Regions from separate parts of the Eubacterium limosum genome, predicted to be linked through region 2. Evidence: riboswitches for the same ligand, from Rfam matches in the RefSeq annotation. Region 2 holds a riboswitch; each other region holds the start of a gene.
The links. Region 2 has a riboswitch for cobalamin ahead of B2M23_RS15345 (alcohol dehydrogenase catalytic domain-containing protein). Riboswitches for the same ligand answer to the same signal wherever they lie in the genome.
Positions count from the first base shown of each region.

Region 1 (7,350 bases), 1.1 Mb from region 2:
ATTTCATGATTCTCCCCTAAATTTTAATCATCAATCAATTTAATTTGCCAAGATATTATAAATATCATGTTATACTCAATTGCTATAAAAAAATAATCCTCTTAGGAAACCATCTCCTTTTCATTTAAATATATATAACATGTTATACTCAATTGAATTACACTAACAGTAATTTCTGAGATAAGATTAACACCTTTTGTATGCGTTGTCAAGAAAATTTACAATTTTTTACGAAATCCGGAAATCAATATCGTCACAGCTGGCAAAACTCACAGAGATACCCGCAAACCGGTTCTGCTTCGTGTAATACTCGATGAGAATGCGGAACATACTATCCTCCTCCTCCAGATAGAGCTTATCCTTTACCGTCTCACAGTGGTTGTCGACGGACAGATAAAATTTTTTATTGATGTCATAATTGTTAATAACGCCAATGCCGTCACTGATCCAGCGCTCCTCATTGAAGGAATGGATATTGAGCCGTGGATTGTGCAGGATGAAAATCAGCTCATACATAACAGGCAGCTGTCCAAAGCAGTGCATGCGGGCGATCTTAATACACTTGGCGCGACGGTTTGGCCGCACCTTGGTGTACTGCTTCATCTCCTCGAGATCGACCGAATCGACCGAGAGGACTTTTACCTCCGTTGGCTCATGCTTCATGGAGGTTTTCTGGTTATAGCGCAGGGCATATACCTCATTCTTGATTTCATTTACAAAATTACCGACTCTTGGCTTAGAGTGGACATAGCCGTTTTGCCGCAGCAGCTCAATGCTCTTACGGACTGTTATATTGCTTACGTTATAGAGCTCACACAGCTCACTGAAGGAGGGCAGCTTTTCCCCGGGCCGAAACGTTTTATCCAGAATCTTATCCTTCAAATCCTCGTAGACAACCTGATAGGTTGTAAACAGTTGTTCATTGCTCATACGCTAAAAACTCCTTTGATACAGCTTTCATCCGCATTCAGATACAGTCGGTCGAGGCCGGTGGGGGTTCCCCGGTCATCATAAATTTTGCGTTCCACCAAAAGTACCGAGTCTGTATTTTTACTGTCAATGCCCATTTTTTCCTTCAGCCATGCCTCAGGGATAATACCGTTAACGATAATCTCCTCCCTGAAATCTGTCTGAGAGCCCTTGATCATATCCTTCAGACCCGTGTAGGTCAAATCCTTCTCATCAATGGGCAGACCTCTGAAATAAGGGATAAAGCGCCTGTCATACCCAATGATTACCTCGTTCTTAAAAATATGCCAGTCCATGAAGACAATCTTGCTCTCCCTTGAAACCTTAAGCTCGTAAACCAGGTCAATATCGGGCTTGATCATTTTAGCCTTGATCAGCTCCACCCGGTCATACCCGCCGTTGAGAATGCTGTTAATGTCCATATCAATCCGGTACAGATCAGTGGACACACCCTTGACAAAGGAGCCCTTTCCCGCCTTCGTATAGATATAGCCCTCATTCTCCAGCAGATTAAGCGTGTTTCTGACGGTCAGTCGGCTCGCACCATACTTCTCACCCAGCTTTTTTTCTGATGGGAGCATTTCATTCTGGGCATAGATCCCACCCAGTATTTTTAAGCGGATATCGTCAGCAATCTGCTGATATTTTACCGATTGGCTCTTTCTTCCATCCATCGTTGACACAGCTTTACACCATCCAAAATATTATTTGCGTAACCATCTGCCCCGCAGCATCGGACAATCTCATCATCAATGAAGCTGCCCCCGAGAATAATCTTCAAATTCTGTCTCAGCCCCTCGCCTGTAATAACGTCGATGGTCCGCTTAATGTAGTCCACAGCGCTGGTCAAGACTACGCTGATTCCCAAAATATCCGGCTGATACTTGATGATATTTTTTATAAAAATATCAGAGGAGACATCTACACCCAGGTCAATGACCTTGAAGCCTGAGATAATCGCGCCGCTTTTGAAAATCGACTTGCCGATGTCATGAATATCCGACTCTATGGTCCCCAAGAGAATCAGGCCAGAGCTGTTGGTCTGCTCGATCTGATCATAAAGATGCATCTCTTTGGAGTTAATGATCTGCTCATAGAGAATGCCCGACATCATCAGGTCTGAGAGCGTCGCCTCCCCTGTCTCAAAGCCTTTCCCGATTTCGCCGAGCGCAAAATTGACTGCCTCGATAATTTCATAGGGCTTTATGCCGCTTCGCAGCGCCCGTTTGGTCAATTTATTGACAAGCTCCTCGTCAAGCTCTACAAAAGCAGTAATTAATTGTTCAATCATTTCCGCCTCACTGGTATTGTAATCTTTTTTAGTATAACATAGCATACTCATAAAAAACAACCGCGGCAGGCTAAATTGATGACAAAAAAGAACCAGCATATTCAGGGCTGGTTCTTCTATAAATTTGAGGCTCTGTCTGCTGCCTGCTAGGCACCCAGCAGGTGTTTAAACGCTGTCACATCCTTCGGATAGGCCTGGTCGTCCGGGAGCATCCCCTTTGCCACCATGGCATTGTAAACCTCCAGCATCATGGGCTTTTTCAGATTCGCCCGTCTTAGGATCTCCGCATCGTTAAAAATTTCAACTGGTGGGGCGTCGGCGATGATCTGTCCGTCGCAAAAAACAAGGGCACGCTCTGCCCAGCGGTAGGCAAAATCGACGTCGTGAGTGGAGATCAGCATGGTTTTTTCCTGAGCAGCCAGCTTCTCAAGCACCTCCTCCAGCATTTCCGCATTCAGCGGGTCCAGGGCCGCAGTGGGCTCATCAAAAACAATGACCTCGGAGTGCATGGCAATGATGTCGGCAATGGTGATCCGCTTTTTTTCTCCACCGCTCAGATAATGGGGAGGCCGGTCCTTAAAATCCGTAATGTTCATATATTCCAGAGCTTCGTCGACCCGGCGGACAACCTCTTCTCTGGGAAGCTTGAGATTCATAGGGCCAAAGGAGACCTCCCCCATGACTGTGGAGGCAATGATCTGGTTGTCCGCGTCCTGAAAAACAATCCCGATAGACTTCCGCAGCGTATTCAGATCCTTTTTATCCCGGGTTAGCTTCTGACCTTTAAAATAAATTTCGCCGCTGTCCGGTGTGAGCACGCCGTTAAGGTTCAAGAAAAAGGTCGACTTTCCAGCCCCGTTAGAGCCGATAACCGCAATACGCTCTCCCTTCCCGATGGTAACATCAATGCCGCGAAGCGCCGGCTTGTCGCTGGTGTATGCGTACTTGAGATTTTTTATTTCAATGATTGTTTCTTTCATGTTGCCTTCTCCTAGAATTTTAAAATCCAAACAGCCACCAGCAGCAGGACCACCAGCGCCGCAGCCATTACCTGTTCCCTGTGAAGGGGCTTCTCAGCCTCTAAAAACAGCAGATCGCCATCGTAGCACCTTGCCTCCATGGCGTCATAGTACTGGCTGGCACGCTTCATTGAAACCACAAAGAGATTGCTCATGGAGTGGCCGAAGGAATAAACCGCTGTCTTAAAATCGCAGTAGCCCAGCCGAGACTCCGCCGAGTTTTTCATTTTGGCCTGAGTGTCCATCAGAATAAAAATATACCGGTAGATCATGTTCATCAGCTCAATAACAAGCTTGGGAACGTGCACGCGGCGCAAAACCCCGAAAACCTCAGTGGACGGGGTAGACAGAGACATCATATACATGGCGCTGACTGCGCCAAAGGCCTTACCCCATAAATACAGCGTCGTCATGAGGCTGTCGTGGGAAATATAGATATAAAAGAAGTGGCAGTTGAGGGACCAGAGTCCCAGAGGCTCGTTTGAAAAATTGAAGAGGATGGCTATACTCCCAAGTATGAGAAACGCCACCGGCACTCTCAGAAAGCTCAGGTAATCCCTGAAGTGCACGCCTCCCATAACCACTGTAATAAAGGCTGTGATCAAAATAACCAGAGCCGACACATAAAGGTTATTGGCAATGACACAAATGAGCAGAAGCAGCAGGGAGAACCCTACCTTAAAGCTGGGATTCCAGCCGTTGATCTTTGAATTGTAGGCGAGCACATCAATGGAAAAAACCGCCCCGCCGTGGGAATGGCCATGATGCCCGCCGTGTCTGTGGGCGCACTCCCGGTGGCGCAGCCAGTATACCAGGCCACACACACACAGAACTGCAAGTGCTACTAAAAATACCTTCACGAACAAGCTCCTTTACTCTAAGGAATTTTTTTACGCTTAATCATAAAAAGAGGGCAGGTTGCCCTACCCCCGGAAATGCGGTTACAGCTCTGAATCTTCTTTGCCGAGCTTTTTGCGCTCTACCAGACGGCCCATGAAAAAGGCCAGAATGCCAACGCCGATACCGGTCTGGAGACAGAAGATCAGTGATTCAACCTCACCTGGCAGTTCACCGTTGATCAGTGTTTCGAGCACTGGTGTAAACCAAGGCTCATATTCGCCGCCCTGAATTTCTTCGATCATGGTGCTTCCTGCATCATCGGAGCCGCCGAACTCAGCGCCCTGAAGGGCAAAGAGCGGAACAACCACCAAAAGTGCGACGATTACCAGCAGAACAATGACTAATTTTTTATTTTTGCTCATCTTACGCTTCCTCCGCTGCTAAAAATCCAATTGATTTTAACTCTGGGCTCGCATAGGTTTCCAGAGCAATGACAATAATAACCGTTAAAATCCCTTCAATAATGGCCAGCGGCAGCTGTGTAGGGGCAAACACACCCAGGAACTTAACAGCAGAAGCTGCCACGCCGCCTGTTTCTGAGGGATAGGCAAAAGCCAGCTGGATACTGGTAACACAGTAGGTAAACAAATCTCCGATGCAGGCTGCCAAAAACACCCCAATTTTGCGGTTTACCTTCATTTTCTGGCACAGCTTGTAGATCCCAAAGGATACAAAGGGGCCTGCGATGGCCATGGAGAAAGTGTTGGCGCCAAGGGTGGTGAGACCACCGTGAGCCAGAAGGATCGCCTGGAATAACAATACGATAATCCCCAGAATACTGACTGCGCTGGGTCCGAATAAAATGGCGCCCAGGCCTGTACCTGTCATATGCGAACAGCTGCCCGTAACGGATGGAATCTTTAAAGAAGAGATCACGAAGATAAATGCGCCCGCCATCGCAAGTAAGGTGATCGCTCTTCTGTTGCCTGTCAGAGTCTTTTTAATGGAGAAAAAGCCGGCCGCCAGAAAAGGTATACATAAGACACCCCACATAATGCAGTAGCCAACCGGTAAGTAGCCTTCCATGATGTGCATCGCGTTTGCCGCGGGCACAATGCCAAAGACCAGCGCCCATGCCCCAAGCATGGTCACAACTTGTTTTTGTCTCTTTGTCATTTTCTACCTCCTCAAACTTGTTCCCAACGTACTTTTCCATAAAAAAATCGCTCATCAAAAAAGATAAGCGATGAAAGTACGAAATGGGTGTGCCAAAGATACACACAGCCTCGTCCTTACATTCAGTTATCTCTCGTAACCAAATGCAGCTTAAAATCCTATGGTCAGCAATCTGACTTGACTTTCGTCTTACAGCGGCGGGACCGTTTGGGATTTTCACCCAATTGTGCTCAAACCATCGTGAGGCCGATGGACAACCACAGGACAATAATAACAATGCCGAATTTACATTTATTATATGCTTGCAAGCCTGTTTTGTCAATACCTCTGTTGCATTTATTTGAAAGCCATCAGCACCTCTTATACCCGTACCCCTTATGGGTATACTTTGGCGCAACTAACTTTATTACTTATCTCTTACTAAAGTTTCGTGTCTGCCTGTACCGACAAACTGATCTCAAATACAGGGGTGATCTCAAAAGTAAAACGGCCGACAACCTGCCTTGACCTTTCGATATTTTCACGGATATAGTCCGCATCGGTGAAAAGAAAGCTGTAATAGTCAAAAAAGAACCAGTCGACAGCATCCTGGAGCTCCAGATCAATCTGCTTTTCAAGCACATCTCTGAAAACCTGAATCTCCATTCCAACCGTCAGAGATTTCAGATACTCAAAATACCTGCGTTCCTTCAGCCTTGGGTTAATACCCGCGTATGCCTCGCTTTCAAGCTCAAGGTTAAAAAAATAGTCCCGCAGATCAAGCATGCTTCTTGCGAACAGCGGCAGTTTTGAGACCTCCGCGTAAAACCGCATGACAGAGGTATCTGTAAACAGCGCCTTAAAATACGCCCGATAGCCAATCATATCCAACAGCAGCCCCCGGGGCAGACTGCCCAGCTCAGCCGTCTGCTCATCCACACAGAAAACAACATCGTTGCAAAAGTCCTTATAAATCTGGACCGCCAGGTTCTCCTTCGCCCCAAAATAATAGTTTAAAAGGCCCTGCTTTGTTCTGGCATCGGTAATGATATCCTTGACCGTTGTCTTATCATAGCCCTTCTGGTAAAAAATCTTTTTGGCGCTCCGGTAAAGGCTCTCCTTTGTCTCGAGACCATTTTTATAGTTTGCCATGGCTCCTCCACGTTTTTTATTTTATTATAGCACCCGCCGTAAAAAAAATAAAGAAATGAATTTTGAACGTTGACAAATTTTAGAAAAGGGTGTATATTGAACGTATTCAAAATATGTGCACATTTTGTTTAAATCTGTAAAAAATAAGGGAGAAAAAATAAAATGGAAAACGCTCAGGCAAAGCTCGATAATTTTATGCGCGGCGTTCGCGGCGAAAAAATGGACTATGTTCCCATTATGATGGACTTTGAGCCCACCTATATCTGTGAATATACAAAACGGGACTGTATTCGTTCCTTCTGGGATTACGACGGCTTCATCAAAGGCTATGATCAGGTTATGAAGGACTTCGACATCGACCTGACCCAAAGTGTGGTCTTTATGCCGCCTCAGAAAAATGCCCTGCTGGGTTCAAAGGTTTGGATTCAAAACCGTGTCAACGGCTATATGCAGCATCCGGAGGTAACCTCACTGCTTCCAGAGGAATACCCCGAACTCATCGAAGACCCCATCCACTGCATTGCATCCCGCGTGCTGCCCAGGATGTACACCGAACTGGGGCGTGAAGCCCCCTACTGTACCATGGCTTTTGCCAAAGCGCTTCTCTATGAAAAGAATCAGGTACACCATTTCTATGATCAGATTTTTGAAAAAACCATGGCTAATGGCGCTCTGCTCTACTATGGCACCATGTTCTATGCCCCCTTCGACCTTCTGGCCGACCATCTGCGGGGCATCACCCAGATTTCCATGGACCTGCGGCGCAGAAAAGACGACGTCGAAGCCGCCTGCGACGCGCTGCTAAACGTCATGGCCCGCTATGTCGAAACCACCAGTATGGCGGATGAAAGCGGCTTCCCGCTAGCCTGCACCTGGTCACATTTGCCGCCAATGATTAACCAGAAGCAGTTTGAACGCTTTTAC
Region 1 covers NZ_CP019962.1:4,367,268-4,374,617, forward strand. The annotation lists gene B2M23_RS20490 (trimethylamine methyltransferase family protein) at 1-7, opposite strand, end outside; gene B2M23_RS20495 (GntR family transcriptional regulator) at 229-930, opposite strand; gene B2M23_RS20500 (GntR family transcriptional regulator) at 927-1,643, opposite strand; gene B2M23_RS20505 (cobalamin B12-binding domain-containing protein) at 1,616-2,260, opposite strand; gene B2M23_RS20510 (energy-coupling factor ABC transporter ATP-binding protein) at 2,407-3,240, opposite strand; gene cbiQ (cobalt ECF transporter T component CbiQ) at 3,252-4,139, opposite strand; gene B2M23_RS20520 (energy-coupling factor ABC transporter substrate-binding protein) at 4,221-4,541, opposite strand; gene B2M23_RS20525 (energy-coupling factor ABC transporter permease) at 4,543-5,295, opposite strand; cobalamin riboswitch at 5,445-5,568, opposite strand; gene B2M23_RS20530 (TetR/AcrR family transcriptional regulator) at 5,716-6,426, opposite strand; gene B2M23_RS20535 (uroporphyrinogen decarboxylase/cobalamine-independent methonine synthase family protein) at 6,589-7,350, shown strand, end outside.
Region 1: another riboswitch for cobalamin. It lies ahead of B2M23_RS20525 (energy-coupling factor ABC transporter permease); the one in region 2 lies ahead of B2M23_RS15345 (alcohol dehydrogenase catalytic domain-containing protein).

Region 2 (7,350 bases):
ATCTTCTTCCGCAGGTAACGGATATGGACATCCACTGTCCGGGTCTCGCCGTAATACTCATAGCCCCAGATTTCGTCCAGCAGCTGATCCCGGGTCAGCACCTTGTTCTTATTGTTTGCCAGATACAGGAGCAGCTCGTACTCCTTCAGCGTCAGCGACAGTTTTTTGCCGTTTTTGTATACCTCGAAGGAGCCGGGCAGGATGCGCAGGCTGCCCACTGCGATCTCCTCTGTGTCTGAGCTTTTGATCATCTCGGTGCGCCGCAGGACAGCCTTCACCCGGGCGTAGAGCTCCTTCACGCTGAAGGGCTTGGTCATATAGTCGTCCGCGCCCATCTCCAGGCCAAGAACCTTGTCAAACTCCTCGCTCTTGGCGGTGAGCATGATGACTGGAATGTAAGACAGGTTTTTATCCGCCCGCACCTCACGGCAGATGGTAAGCCCGTCCTTGCCCGGCAGCATTAAATCCAGAATGATCAGATCTGGCCGGATGTCCACGATTTTCTCAACCGCGCCGGTCCCCTCATGGACCCCCGCCACCTCAAAGCCCTGGGCTTCCAGATTGAATTTAATCAGCTCAAATATATTAAGTTCATCTTCTATAATCAGGATTTTTTTCATTTTCTCTCCAATTCTCGCTCAATTTTAACATAATATGATTATAGCATATGTTGTGTTAAAGGCATGTAAAATCTAGATTAAATTTAGTTTATTAAAAAAAAGAGAGGCTACGCACTAAAAAGTGACAGACTGCCGCCCGCAGATACCAGCGATGTCTGCCCCTAACTTGCTTTAGCATGGCGTTTACGCTGATCTCAAAAGCGACTTAGTCCCGTTTCAGGCCATCGGAGTGATCAGTTTTTACAAGTTCTCATTTAAAAAGGCAGGATATTTTTGTAAAACACATCACCGATCAACCACTGACCTGAAACGGGCTGCGCTGCTTTCTCGACAGAGATCACACCACGCTAAAGCAAAACGGGACAGACGAGAAAGAGGGTATCTGCGGGCTTTGTTTGTGTCGAAAACCGCTGATATTAAGGACGCGGCAGCCTTCTAAGTCAATGGATTGTACAAAAAAAGCTGTCCGCGGATTAAAGAACACCCGGTTCGAGATTAAAGTGCACACCGCAGGTGTCGCATTTTACGGAGAGAGGGTGTTTTTAATTCACGGACAGCGGCAAGGGCCTCAAGCTTTCGTAATCCTTTGACCTTCAGCCAGTATACCTGTCACTCCCTAAGCTCCCGAAAATGCTGCCAGTGAATCCCGATATGCCCGATGCCCAAAATCACCACAAACACCACCATCCAGATGACCCTCCCGTAGATCCCCAGGAGCAGAAACGAAACCACCGGCAGCGTAGCACCTGCCAGCGGCACACCGCAAAAGCTTGAATAAAAATCCTTAAGCTTCTGCCCGCTTCTAAAATACCGGACCCAGTAGCCCTCGTACAGCAGCATCAGCCCAAAGGACAGCGCCAGCCACAGGCTCCAGGGCGTCAGGGGGCGAAGATTAAAATCCGTAAAGATCAGGGCGCAGCAGCTCACCCCCACCTGCCCGACGCGCTCGCACCACACCAGCAGTTTATTCTCATTTCTGAACTCATAGCCCTCCGGCTGTCTTCTTGTCCAGATCAGGTTGGGGATGAACAGCATCAGCAGATACAGTACACCGATGTATGAAAATCCAAAATGTCCCATTCTTTTCCTCCTCATTTTTTATAAACAGCGTCGCCGCATAGTTAATACCGCTATTATATCACGTTTGGATTAAAACTTTTACATTTTATCTTGACACCCAAAGCAAATGTGATATGATAATAAAAAAGCATAAAACATTTCAGGTGCTGCATGGCAGATAATAGGGAACTAAGTGAGATTCTTAGACGGGCCCGCCGCTGTAAGTGGATTGCCCGGCTCATCACCACTGTCCAATAGGATGGGAAGGGAGCCCGGCGTTAATCCTCAGTCAGAAAACCTGCCTGAAGTGGTTTGACGGTCTTTATCTGAGCGATGGAGGCCTGTGGGAATGATGGAAAGTTCGCACCTTAGATTAAGGTCGGGCTTTTTTTGTTTGAAAAAATAAGGAGATACCAAATGAAAGCAGTTGTTTTAACAGGCCCCGGCCAGCTGGAAATGACCGAAAGGCCCATTCCGGCCTGCGGCGACCACGAAGTCCTCGTCAGGGTCATGGCCTGCAATTTATGTAAAACCGATCTCAAATGCCTGACCATGGGTCAGCGCGACCTGGTATACCCGCGTGTGCTGGGCCATGAAATTTCCGGTGTTATCGCCGGAGTGGGCGCTGCGGTCACAGGCTACCAGAAGGGGCAGCGGGTACACGTGCACCCAGGGATTGCCTGCGGCGAGTGCGCCTATTGTAAAGAGGGCGATGATAACCTCTGCGACCACATGCGCATCATGGGCTTTAACTATGACGGCGGCTTCCAGGAATACCTGGTGGTGCCTGAGGAAGGCGTCCGCGGCCAGATCATCAATATCATTGAAAATGACGCGCTGAGCTTTGAGGAGATCTCCTTTATCGAGCCCCTCTCCTGCTGCGTCAACGTCCAGGAAAAGCTGAAGCTTGTGCCTGACGACACCCTGCTGATCATCGGCGCAGGCCGAATGGGCATCCTCAACCTGCGTGTGGCAAGAGCCCTGGGCGTGCGTAAGGTCTTTCTGCTCGAGACCGACCCCGAACGGGCAGCCCGGGCCGAGACGCTGGGCTTTGACGCGGTTTTCGCGAGCGGACAGGACGCCGAGGGCGCCATTAAAGAACAGACAGACGGCCAGGGCGTGGACGCGGTCATCCCCTGCTGCGCGGCCGCAGACGCCATGAACCTGGCGCTCCGGGTGCTCAAAAAGCAGGGGCGCTTCGGCCATTTCAGCGGTATTATCCCAGACGGCGCCACTCAGCCCGAGATCAACACCCTTCACTACAAGGAGCAGATCATGACCGGCGCCTACGGGTGCAGCATCGCCCACAGCCGCCGGGCCAAGGCGCTGCTGGAGAACGGCAGCCTGGTCGTAAAGGATCTGATCACCGAGCGCATTCCGCTCGAGGAGCTGCGGCACGGCCTTGAGCGCGTACGTCAGCTTGAAACCCTGTCAACCATCGTCGTTTTTGATTAACACACCATATGGAGGAGTAAAATAATGGAAGCAGTGACTATGAAAGAATACGGCCAGGTGATCACCGGCCTCATTAACCGTGAAAATCTGACCAAAGAAGAATCCAAGGAAATGTTTATGGAGATCCTGGGCGACCGCCAGACGCCCATGCAGCAGGGGGCTTTTCTGGCCGCCCTCAGCGCCAAGGGCCCGACCGCCGCAGAAGTAGCCGGCAGCTTTGAGGCCATCTACGAAATTGACACCTGCAAGGTCGCGCCTCAGACCGCTGTGCCTGTGGTGGAAAACTGCGGTACCGGCATGGATACCTTTAAGACCTTTAATATCAGCACGGTCGCTGGCATCATCGCCGCCGCAGACGGCGTCCCCATGGCCAAGCACGGCTCACGGGCGCTCACCTCTGTGTGCGGCACCATCGACGCGGTGGAGGCCCTGGGCGTGGATGTGGACTGCAGTGTGGACATAGTAAAGGCCAGCATTGAGAACGCGGGCATCGGCATCTTTAACGGCATGAGCCCAGAGGTCCACCCCACTGCCCTCGGCCGGGTGCTGTCACAGATCTCCTTCGGCAGCGTTTTAAACATCTCCGCCTCCCTGGCCAATCCCGCCCTGCCAAAATACGCGGTCCGCGGGGTCTACTCCCTGGATATGCTGGAATTTGTCCCAGACATCATGCACGAAATCGGCTATGAGCACGCCTTGGTCGTCTACGGCGAAGCCGGTGACGGCTGTATCGACGAAGCCTCCACAGTCGGCGCCACCCACATGGCTGAGCTGATGCCCGACGGCACTGTGAAACGCAGTACCCTGACGCCGGAAAGCCTGGGAATCGAGCCGGGCAGACTGGAAGAGCTGGCTCCCTGGAGCTCTGTGGACGCGGCAGCCCAGGGCATTGTCCGTATCCTGAAGGGCGCCTCCACTCCCACCCGCACCAACATCGTCTGCCTGAACAGCGCGCTGATCCTCTACGTTGCCGGAAAAGCCTCAAGCATTCAGGAGGGCTATATGCGCAGCCATGAGCTCATCGCAAGCGGCGCGGCCTACAAGGCGCTGGAAAAATGGGTCGCTGCCCAGAACCGCGATCCCCAGGCCGGTCTCGCGAAGCTGAAAGCCGTCACCCAGGCCGCAGAGGTGTAAAATGAATCTCTATGCCTTAAAATCCGACAATGGTTACCTGAAAACAGCCCCCGACGGCACCTACACCCTGGTCGGCATCCATAAAGCCAGTGTCTATGACGACAGCAAACTTGACAGCCTGAAGGAGCAGCTCGCCGCCCTAAAACCCGAGCTCGAAAATCTGAGGATTGTTAAGCTCGTGCTTGAGGAAGAGGATTATTTTTGGGTGTAGATGAGAGAGATCGTGTGGAGGTTAAGGGCTAAGGTGAGACCTGCCCAATTGAAAGTTGATCGTGGAAAGTGGAAAGTTCAGGTGCAAATCCGCCGCTGCCAGATTTGATTGGATGCGGCCTGCGGCCGTTTTGGCTATATTGCCCGCTGTAAACGGTAGGGAACCACGCCCTCGTTGTTCCGCTTTTTGCCTCTGCCCTGTCTATAATCGCTTTGGCGTCAGACAAAGGGTTCCTCAGCCTTCCACTTTCAACCTAAATCGTTCCAAAGCTCCTTTTGTAAGAAACAGTCCGCCGTAAGCGGCAAGCATAAGCGCCGTACAGTAAGCGCCACTCCAAAAAATCTCGGGTTTAAAATAAACCTGGCTCCAGTTTGTCAGGAAAAACCAGCCCAACGAAAAGGCCAGGCAGAGAATACCCACTTTAACACTGCCTGTCCCCCATGCTATCTCGGCCTTTGCCGCCCCTGCTATCAGCGACACAGCGATTCCAAACAGAAGAAAGCGGACAAAATAAAGCATTACATAAATCTGCTGCCCAACTCCATCTGGCGTTTGAAGCACTGTATACCCAAGCTGTCCAAGCGGAAATAGAAACAACAGAAACAGCAAACAGGTAATCCACTCCCGCTTCCTTCCACTTTTACTGTTCGTTGCATGGCTGACCGCCAATCCTAAAAACAACAGCAAACCCGCAATAGCAAAAAACCAGTTATCATAGATTCTAATTGAAATCTCCTGTGCGTAGAACCAATCCATCACACCGTGTGGAATAATCCCATAAATCTTTTTTGAACAGGCGCCAATCAGAAAAACCATCACCGCACCGATCAGATATGCTTTCGATACCCGGATTCCCTTCATTCTGCCGCCGTGGGCCAGCAGCCCCAGCCCAAAGCCGATGCCTGTCCATTCGACGACATACAGCACATTTTTTACCGTCAGTAAAAACTCATAGGGATACCAATTCCCCGCCAGATAATGCCCAGCCGTGTCCATAAAAGTCATAAATACAATCCCGCCGAGCATGAGCAACATCATCGTTTTCCGTTCCTTTTCCATGGCTTTCCTCTCATAAAGAAATCAAATGTCCGCAGAAATATATTTCTATTATATCATATTTTCGACTTCGATCTACTCATATACCACAATATGCTCCACTTGCTCGGGAATATCCCGGATGCAGTCTCTGATAAATATGGGATATAAATAAGCCTGTGGCACTGCATCAAGCGGTATCCACGAAAATTTCAGTTGGTTTCCGTTATCCTCAATATGCTCAAAAGCCTCACCCTGTCTCAGGAGATTTTCATCCGCCGCATCCACCACATAGTAAAACCCGATCTCATGGAAGTGCTCCCGGCTCATATCATCCGTGAAAAAAGTCTCCGCCACCCAGGCCAGACGCTCGATCTTTAAATCCAGCCCCATCTCCTCCAAAAGCTCCCGCCTGAGCGCCTCCTCCGCCGTCTCCCCAAAGCTTACACGCCCGCCGGGCAGATAGCAATAAGGATTGCGCCTGTCCCGCATGACCAAAAGGCGGTCCTCATGTATCATCAGAGCCGCCGCACGAAAATTAAAGCGCCTGTTTCCCACACAGTAGGTGATGTCCCCAGTGGTCTGCGCTCCTCTTTCCATATGCAAAATCGGAAAACCCCGCCCCTGCTCATCTAAAGGCGACCTCGACGTTACCCAAAATCCCATATGCTCATAAAAACCTCTTGCTCCGGGGTTCTGCTCATTCACATCTACGGCGGTGGCGCCGCAATTGTCGATGGCATGGCGGATAAGAAAACTGCCAACGCCCTTTCCAAACCACCTTGGCTCCACAAAAAGCATTTCAATTTTCTGTTTGTCAATCCCGATAAATCCAACGGTCGTGCCCGCACTGTCTTGGGCCAGCATCAGCTTCTCCACGCCCTTCAGGCCGGCCTTCACCTCAGGGGCGAGTCCCTGAATATCTGTCTCTCCCAGAAAATCATGGGTGGCCCGCACAGAGGCCTCCCATATTTCAGCCAGTTTTTCGATCTCCTGATCGGTTCTGCGGCCGATCCTTTCAATGCTATATTCCTGTTTCATTTTATCTTCCTTACAAAAAAGCCCTCTCCACCGCAGTGAAGGGGCCTGTATTCGTGTTAGTCGTTTCGTTCCCGCACAAAGAACCGGATGGGCGTGCCATCGAAGTCAAAGGTATCGCGGATTTTGTTTTCCAGATAGCGCTGATAGGAAAAGTGCATCAGCGTCGCGTCATTGACAAAGACCACAAAGGTCGGCGGATTCACGCCAGTCTGTGACGCGTAAAAGATTTTCAGGCGGCGGCCGCTCTTGGTCGGCGGCTGCTTCATCATGATAAATTCTGTCATGGCCTCGTTGAGCTTACCGGTGGTAATGCGTTTTTCCGTCTGGCTCTTGACAAAATCAATGGTTTCGTAAATTTTGCTGACCCGCTGCCCGGTTTTAGCCGAGATAAACAGGATGGGCGCATAGTCGATAAAAGAAAGGGTATCGCGGATTTCCCTTTTCATCTTATCCATGGTCTTGGTGTCCTTTTCCACAATGTCCCATTTGTTGACAATGATGATGGACGGCTTGGCGCGGTTGTGGGCGATCCCGGCAATCTTAGCGTCCTGCTCGGTCACACCCTTTTCCCCGTCAATCAGCACCAGTACCACATCGCTTCGGTCAACAGCGGCGATGGCGCGCACAATGCTGTAGCGCTCAATATCCTCATAGATTTTCTTTTTCTTCCGCAGCCCCGCAGTGTCAATGAGGGTGTAATCTCGTCCATTAAAGCGCACCTCTGTATCGATGGCGTCCCGGGTGGTGCCGGGTACATCACTGACGATGAGCCGGTCATGGCCCACCATTTTGTTG
Region 2 covers NZ_CP019962.1:3,282,555-3,289,904, reverse strand. The annotation lists gene B2M23_RS15355 (response regulator transcription factor) at 1-620, opposite strand, end outside; gene B2M23_RS15350 (hypothetical protein) at 1,230-1,700, opposite strand; cobalamin riboswitch at 1,825-1,999, shown strand; gene B2M23_RS15345 (alcohol dehydrogenase catalytic domain-containing protein) at 2,097-3,134, shown strand; gene trpD (anthranilate phosphoribosyltransferase) at 3,159-4,268, shown strand; gene B2M23_RS15335 (hypothetical protein) at 4,270-4,479, shown strand; gene B2M23_RS15330 (hypothetical protein) at 4,714-5,538, opposite strand; gene B2M23_RS21300 (GNAT family N-acetyltransferase) at 5,611-6,555, opposite strand; gene der (ribosome biogenesis GTPase Der) at 6,612-7,350, opposite strand, start outside.

Region 3 (7,350 bases), 1.2 Mb from region 2:
CTGTGCCAGAAGCTTTGCCAGAAGAACCCGCTGTCGTTCACCACCGGAAATTGCATTGATTTTTTGGTCTCGGAGATGGTTGATCCCGATCTTTTTCATGTACTGGTCCGCGGCTGCAGCATCCTTTTCCGGTGTTGTCAGCGCAGTTTTACTGTAAGGATATCGCCCCATTAACACCACATCGCGGCAGCTGAAGGGAAAAGTAATGCTGGTTTCCTGATTCATCAGGGAGATTTCACGGGCCAGTGCCTTGCTTTCAAAGGTATGTAGAGACTGGCCGTTTACCAGCACCTGTCCTTCAAAGGTATTGATCCCATTAAGGCATTTGAGAAAGGTGCTTTTTCCTGAACCATTAGGGCCGATAAGCCCTACAAATTCGCCGCTGAAAAAATCCAGATTAATATCGTGCAGAATTTCACGTTGACCAATGCTGAAGCACAGGTCCTTGACGGATAATGATAAATTCACAGTGCGATTCCATCCTTTCGGCTTTTATTCAGCAAATACAGAAAATACGGAGCACCTAATATGGAAGTAACGACTCCGACGCTGATTTCGGAAGGCGCAAAGATGAGTCGGGCCAGTAAATCACTGAGTAATAGGAAAATGGCGCCAGCAAAGGCGCTGACAGGAAGCAGAACCCGGTTATCTGCGCCTACCAGTAAACGCATCATATGAGGGACAATAAGTCCTACAAAGCTGATGCTTCCGCTGACTGAAACAGCCATGGCTGTGGTAAGAGCGGATAAAAACAAAATAATTTTTCGGCTTTTTCCAGGATTCAGACCGACAGAATGGGCTTCCTCATCGCCCAGCAACAGGATGTTCAAATCCGAAGCGCGCAGGCATAAGAGGATCATGCCGAGAAGAATAGGAACAATGATTAAAAAAACATGTTCCCAACGCCTGTCCGCCAGGCTGCCAACAGACCAGAACATGTAATCTTTCATTTGGTCATTGTTTAGTCCTGTCAGGATAAAGGCGATCATTCCACGAATAAAGGTGCTGACCGCCATGCCGGACAGAATCATCGTCAGCATGGATACACTCCGATCCCGGCAGGAAAGTCGATAGATTACATAGGCGATTAAAAGGGCTCCGAGAGAAGCAAAAATCGGTGTAAAATAAAGGCTGACAGAGCTGAGTCCCAAAGCGATGACGACAATGGCGCCGAAGCTTGCGCCGCTGGATATTCCGATAACGCCAGGATCGGCCATAGGATTCCGGAACAGGCTCTGAATGGCTGTTCCGGAGATGGCCAGCGCAGCCCCCACCAGGATTGCGATGATAACCCGGGGAAGGCGAACGCTGAAAATGATGCTTTCATAACTTTTATCCACTTCAAAAAAGGAATGCTGTGTTATGCCATTGATGAGAATCCGGATAGATTCTCCAATGGGGACCCTGACAGCGCCGAGGGCAACGGAAAGGATAAAAGCTGTTGTGAGGAAAAGGATGAGAAGTCCATATAAGGTCTTTCTGCTTTTAGAAAACATCAGGATATACGGACGCTCCCATGAATTCAATGCCCTCGATGATATGGTGCGAGACTGAAGTCATATAGCGATTGGAGGCAGTATACACGCGACCATTTTTGATGGCATCTACATTTTTTAAGCTTTCGTCAGTTTTCAGAGAATCGGCGAAGGCTTGGAATTCCTGAAGATCGTCCTGTTCCCAGGCCATAAGGATCAGTACCTGTGGGTTCAGCTCAATGATTTTTTCCTTGGAAATTTTGGCAACGCCGTCCAGTCCAGCATCGGCAGAAACATTGACAGCCCCTATTTTTTGAACAATGTCGTTAAAAATGGTATTGTTGGCATTGGTACTGCCATGCATGTTGTAGGCCATGACCTTTACATCTTTATCCTTTGACGTTTCAGATTTGCGGATAACTTCATCCATGCGTTTGTTCATGTCATCTACAATGGACTGGCCTTTATCGCTCTCGCCGAGCACCTTGGAGAGGTCCAGGATAATAGCTTCCTGTTCTTCAACAGTAACAGGTGTTTTATAGCCATAGTAGGGGATGTTGTTATCCTTGAGCTGCTGCAAAAATTCATCTTTGATCCAGCTTGAGCCAATGACCAGATCGGGTTTGGCAGCTAAAAGAGTTTCGATGTTGTTTTCGATTTTTGGGAATTTAGAGGCTTTGTCTGCAACGTTGGACACAGCCTCATTGTCAGCATTTTTGCCGGAGAGGCCAACAACGCGGCTTTCATCCGCCATTTCCAATAACATTTCATCCATACCCAGGGTCAGAGAAGCAATGCGTTCGGGCTTTTGACTGATAGTCAGCTCAGTACCGTCGTAGTTTGTTACGGTTACCGGGAAACCGGTGCTGCTGCTGTTTGTCTTTGAGGCGTTGTCTGTGCTGCTTTGGGTACAGCCGCCAAGCAGGGAAGCTGCCAGGAGTAAGGAAAGTGTCAGGCTCAAAAGGTTGGTTTTTAGTGATTTTTTCATCTCTTTGTCTCCTTTTAAATTAATGAAAAGTATTAAAAAAGAACCGGTCAGCATTTGCTGACCGGTTCCCATTTAACCAGTGATCAACGGTACTGTTTTTACGCGATACCCCAGGCAAAACAGCTTTCAAGGCAGGTCTCCTGACTTACAGATCCTCCGCGGCCCGCCTTCCCGAATATTTTCAGTGGCCTGATGGGCGTTGTCTCTGCTTACAGTGATGGGTTCGTACCGGATTTTCACCGGTTTCCCTATTCTCTTACGTGTATAAGCACCTTGAAATTGAATATTTATTTAGTTATTTTAATTTTAGCACGTTTTAGAACGTGTGTCAACGCAGTGCGGCTTTGTGAATAAAATTATTGCCTCTCTGGGTCTTATCTTGAAAATATGATATAATATGATCATGCGTTTGTAAAATAGTGCAGCGTAAAACGCTGATTTCGATAGTATAGATGTACAAGGAAAAGGGAGAGGAAAACTTATGAAGGATCAGAAAACTGAAGAAGCTACAAGTGCTGAAGTGTTGTTATCACCTGATGAGTATCACCGAATAATGGAAGAAAATCGGTTGTTAGAGAAAAAAGCCGGGTATTTTAGATGGATGCTGGATGAATATGCCGGCAATGCATATATTGCGGATATGGAGACTTATGAGCTGTTGTATATTAATAAGACTTCCTATGAGACACTTGGGGCTCCGAATGAGAAAGTGATTGGACGTAAATGTTACGAGGTTATACAGTGCAGGACCAGTCCCTGTCCATTTTGTACTAATGCCTATCTGACGGAAGATGAATTTTATGAATGGGATTTTTATAATCCGTCTTTAGGGCGTAAATTTATGCTCAAGGATCGGATTGTTGATTGGGAGGGGCGCAGATGCCGTCTCGAGCTATCTCATGATAATTTTAGTACAGAGTATAAGCTCGAGAAAAAAGAACGGGAGCGGGAAGCCATTCTGAGAACTATTCCAGGAGGGTTCGCCCGGGTAGACGCCCGAGATATGCGAACCGTCTTATGGTATGGCGGTAATTTTTTGGAATTGATCGGCTATACGAAGGAGCAGTTTGAAGATGAGATGCACTCCCGTGCAATTATGTACATCCAGATGATATTGGGCGTGCGGCCAGAATCATGAACAATTCGAAAGAAAGCGGTATGTCTACGGCTGTTGAAGGGCGGGTTATAACCCATGATGGGAAAATTAAAATTCTTACAATGACCTACAGTTATGTCAGCGGCGAAGAAAGTTGGGATGGCATTGAGTCCTTTTACAGTGTTGGCATTGACATTACAAAGGAACGGGAGGAACAGGAGATACAGCGCAGGGTATTGAATGAAGCCTATCAGACAGCAAGGGTGGCCAATGCGGCAAAGACTAATTTTCTTTCAGCTATGTCTCATGACATCCGGACGCCAATGAATGCGGTTATGGGGATGACGGAAATTGCGCAGGCGAATCTTGATGCTCCAGACAAGATCCGAGACTGCCTGAATAAAATCAGTTCATCGAGCCAGCATCTGCTCAGCCTGATTAATGAAGTACTGGATATGTCAAAAATTGAAAGTGGCAAAGTTAACATGACATTAGAGCCCATTAATTTACAAGGACTTACCGATATAGTAGCAGATATGTGCCGGCCTCTGGTTAATGAAAAAAAACAGCATTTTGAGATCAGCCTTGAAAATGTTAAGCATGAAAATATCATTGCAGATGGCGACCGCTTGCGGCAGGTTTTGATGAATCTCCTTTCCAATGCCATCAAGTATACGCCCGAAGGTGGGAAGATATCACTGAAAATCAGTGAACAATACTCACCAAATCCTAAAAAAAGCCAGTATGAGTTTGTCTGTACTGATAACGGCATTGGGATATCTGAAGGGTTTTTACCCCAGGTATTTGATCCTTTTGCTCGGGCTGAGGATCACCAGATCAGTAAGATGCAGGGGACTGGCCTTGGAATGGCGATTACAGAAAATATAGTCCGCATGATGAATGGTACGGTCAGTGTGGAAAGCGTTAAGGGAAAGGGAAGTATATTTACTGTGTCTGTTCCCTTTGAAGTGTGTGTGAAGGATGAAACTTACCATGACACATTGGCTGGACCGTCTGAATCTGGAGATGGCGGCAGACGCAAAAACCATGAAAAAGATACGGTTTTTACAGATGAAATTTATGGGAAGAAAGTACTTCTGGCAGAGGACAATGAGATTAATCGTGAGATTGCTGTGGAGCTGCTTAAAATGTACGGTATAGAGGTTAATGCTGTTACCAATGGGGAGGAAGCAGTGGAGACTTTTGAGAAGTCAGCGCCGGAGGATTACAGTGCCATATTAATGGACATTCAAATGCCGGTTATGAACGGTTATGAAGCGACCCTGGCAATCCGTCATTTAAAACGTAAGGATGCAAAGACCATTCCAATTATTGCATTGACAGCCAATGCATTCACTTCAGACGCCGCAAAAGCAAGAAGTGTCGGTATGAATGACCATGTGGCAAAACCCATCGAAATGGATCGTCTGCTTGAAGTGTTGGAAAAATGGATGGATCAAAAATCCAACTAATCAAATAAAAGACCACTCTCTTGTGATAAAGAGTGGTCTTGTTTTTTACAGTGCAACGCCAAATTTATTTAGGTAACCCATAATAAAGATAAAGAGAATGACAAAAGGTAAAATCCAAGTTACATAAAAACGGATACCTTTTGGAAATTTTAAGCCGTTGCCGGTATTGGCCTCATTAATAAAAGCGTCCCAGCCCCAGCCTTTCTTAGATACACAGAACAGCAGATAAATAAGAGAGCCCAGCGGCAGAAGATTATTACTGACGATAAAGTCCTCAAGATCGAGAATACCGGTACCCTGGCCCAGCGGCTGAAAGCCTGAAAGTACATTAAAGCCCAGAATACAAGGCATGGACAAAAGGATAATGGCAACCAGGTTAATCAAAACGGATTTTTTTCGGCTAAAACCCCAGCGGTCAATGGCGAATGAAATAATGTTTTCAAACACAGCGATAACGGTTGACAGTGCGGCAAAGCTCATGAACACAAAGAACAGAGCACCCCAGACCTGGCCCATGGGCATTTCGTTAAAAATGTTGGGAAGTGTCACAAAAATAAGGGCAGGGCCTTCGTTAGGCGCAACGTTAAAAGCAAAACAGGCTGGAAAAATAATCAACCCGGACATAATGGCGACAGCCGTATCAAGCAGTGTGACACGGAGGGCTTCGCCGCCCAGTGTGTGGTCTTTTCCGATATAGCTTCCAAATATTGCCAATGCGCCGATTCCAAGGGACAGGGTAAAAAACGCCTGGCCCATAGCCGCAAAAATCGCTTCACCTAAAATCATATTTCCCTGAGCGTCATACATCAGATTATTGAAATCCGGCATCAGATAAAATTTCAGGCCTTCTGCCCCTCCTTCCAGTGTGACCGCACGTCCAACCAGAATGATCATGACTGCCAACAGGCAAATCATCATAACCTTTGTGATCTTTTCAACCCCGTTTTGAAGCCCTCGGGAGCAAACCCCCATACAGATCAGTACTACGATAATCATAAAAACGGTCATCAGGACAGGCTGCCCCATCAGGTTCCCGAATTCTGCAGAAACACCATCGGCGTTTAAGCCGACAAAATCGCCCTTGGCCATTTTAATGAAGTAAAGCAGCAGCCAACCGGCAATGGTGGTGTAAAACATCATCAGCAGATAATTTCCCGCGATACCAAAAAAGCTGTATAGATGCCATTTTGTCCCCTTTGGTTCTAATTCATCAAAAGAACGGGCAATACTTTTCTGGCTGGCACGGCCGACAGAAAATTCCATGACCATGATCGGCAGCCCCATGATGATTAAAAACAATAAATACAGTAAAACAAAAGCAGCGCCGCCGTATTTTCCAACAATATATGGAAAGCGCCAGACATTTCCCAAGCCGATGGCACAGCCTGCCGAAATCAGCAGAAAGCCCAAGCGAGATGAGAAGGTTTCTCTTTTTTGCACAATACATACCTCCTTTGCAAAAGTTTTCTTTTTAAATAAGTCCAACTTTTAAATTATATCAGATAAACTTTAGAGGGTCAATGGATGACTAGGAAGTGCGTGAAACTGCCATAAGAGTCAGTCTCTTTATTATAGGCAGAATAAATAAATAGAAACCCCTTCGGCAGACCCGAAGGGGTATATATTAACTCAGTATTAATTAAAATCTGTTTAAGCAATGAGTGGAATTCCGGAAGCAACAGCTTTAGCCAGGTAAGCGTGTTTATTGAGACGGCGCCAGGTGATACCGTTAAAGCCAGCTCCGCCAAGCATTTGCCAGATTTCTTTTTCAGAATACATGCGGATTTCTGTAACTTCATTGATAGGCTTACAGAAATTGTTGAGATAGCGCAGTGTAGCACCAAGATAGGTGTCACAGATAACCAGGATTCCCTTTGGTTTAAGTACCCGGTGTACTTCCTTTAAAACATTGTCTGGGTAGGGGTAGTGGTGAAAAGTTGAGGTGCTGACCACAACGTCAAACTGATTATCTTCATAAGGGAGACACTGTGCGTTCCCAAATTTGAAAGATACATTTTTGCCTTCCAGACGTTCTTTTGCGCCATTCAGACGGTCCAGAGAATAGTCGAAGCCGCAGGCTTCCATGTCCGGAAAGGTTTCAAAAAGCTGCTCAAGCATTTTTCCGCCGCCGCAGTCAAGGTCAAGCAACGTTTTAAATTCGTGCCCTTCGAGGGATTCCACAACTTCCTGACGACAGTCATGGGAATACTGCTTAAACTCACTGGTATTAAACATTGCCGCTAAAACGTCTCTACTAATAACAGATTTTTTTTCTGATTTTTCCTTGGTACTCATAATAATACTTCCTTTCGGCTTCCT
Region 3 covers NZ_CP019962.1:2,095,773-2,103,122, forward strand. The annotation lists gene B2M23_RS09690 (ABC transporter ATP-binding protein) at 1-468, opposite strand, end outside; gene B2M23_RS09695 (FecCD family ABC transporter permease) at 465-1,496, opposite strand; gene B2M23_RS09700 (ABC transporter substrate-binding protein) at 1,486-2,463, opposite strand; cobalamin riboswitch at 2,577-2,754, opposite strand; gene B2M23_RS21750 (hypothetical protein) at 2,945-3,601, shown strand; gene B2M23_RS09705 (hybrid sensor histidine kinase/response regulator) at 3,598-5,031, shown strand; gene B2M23_RS09710 (sodium-dependent transporter) at 5,077-6,471, opposite strand; gene B2M23_RS09715 (class I SAM-dependent methyltransferase) at 6,682-7,326, opposite strand.
Region 3: another riboswitch for cobalamin. It lies ahead of B2M23_RS09700 (ABC transporter substrate-binding protein); the one in region 2 lies ahead of B2M23_RS15345 (alcohol dehydrogenase catalytic domain-containing protein).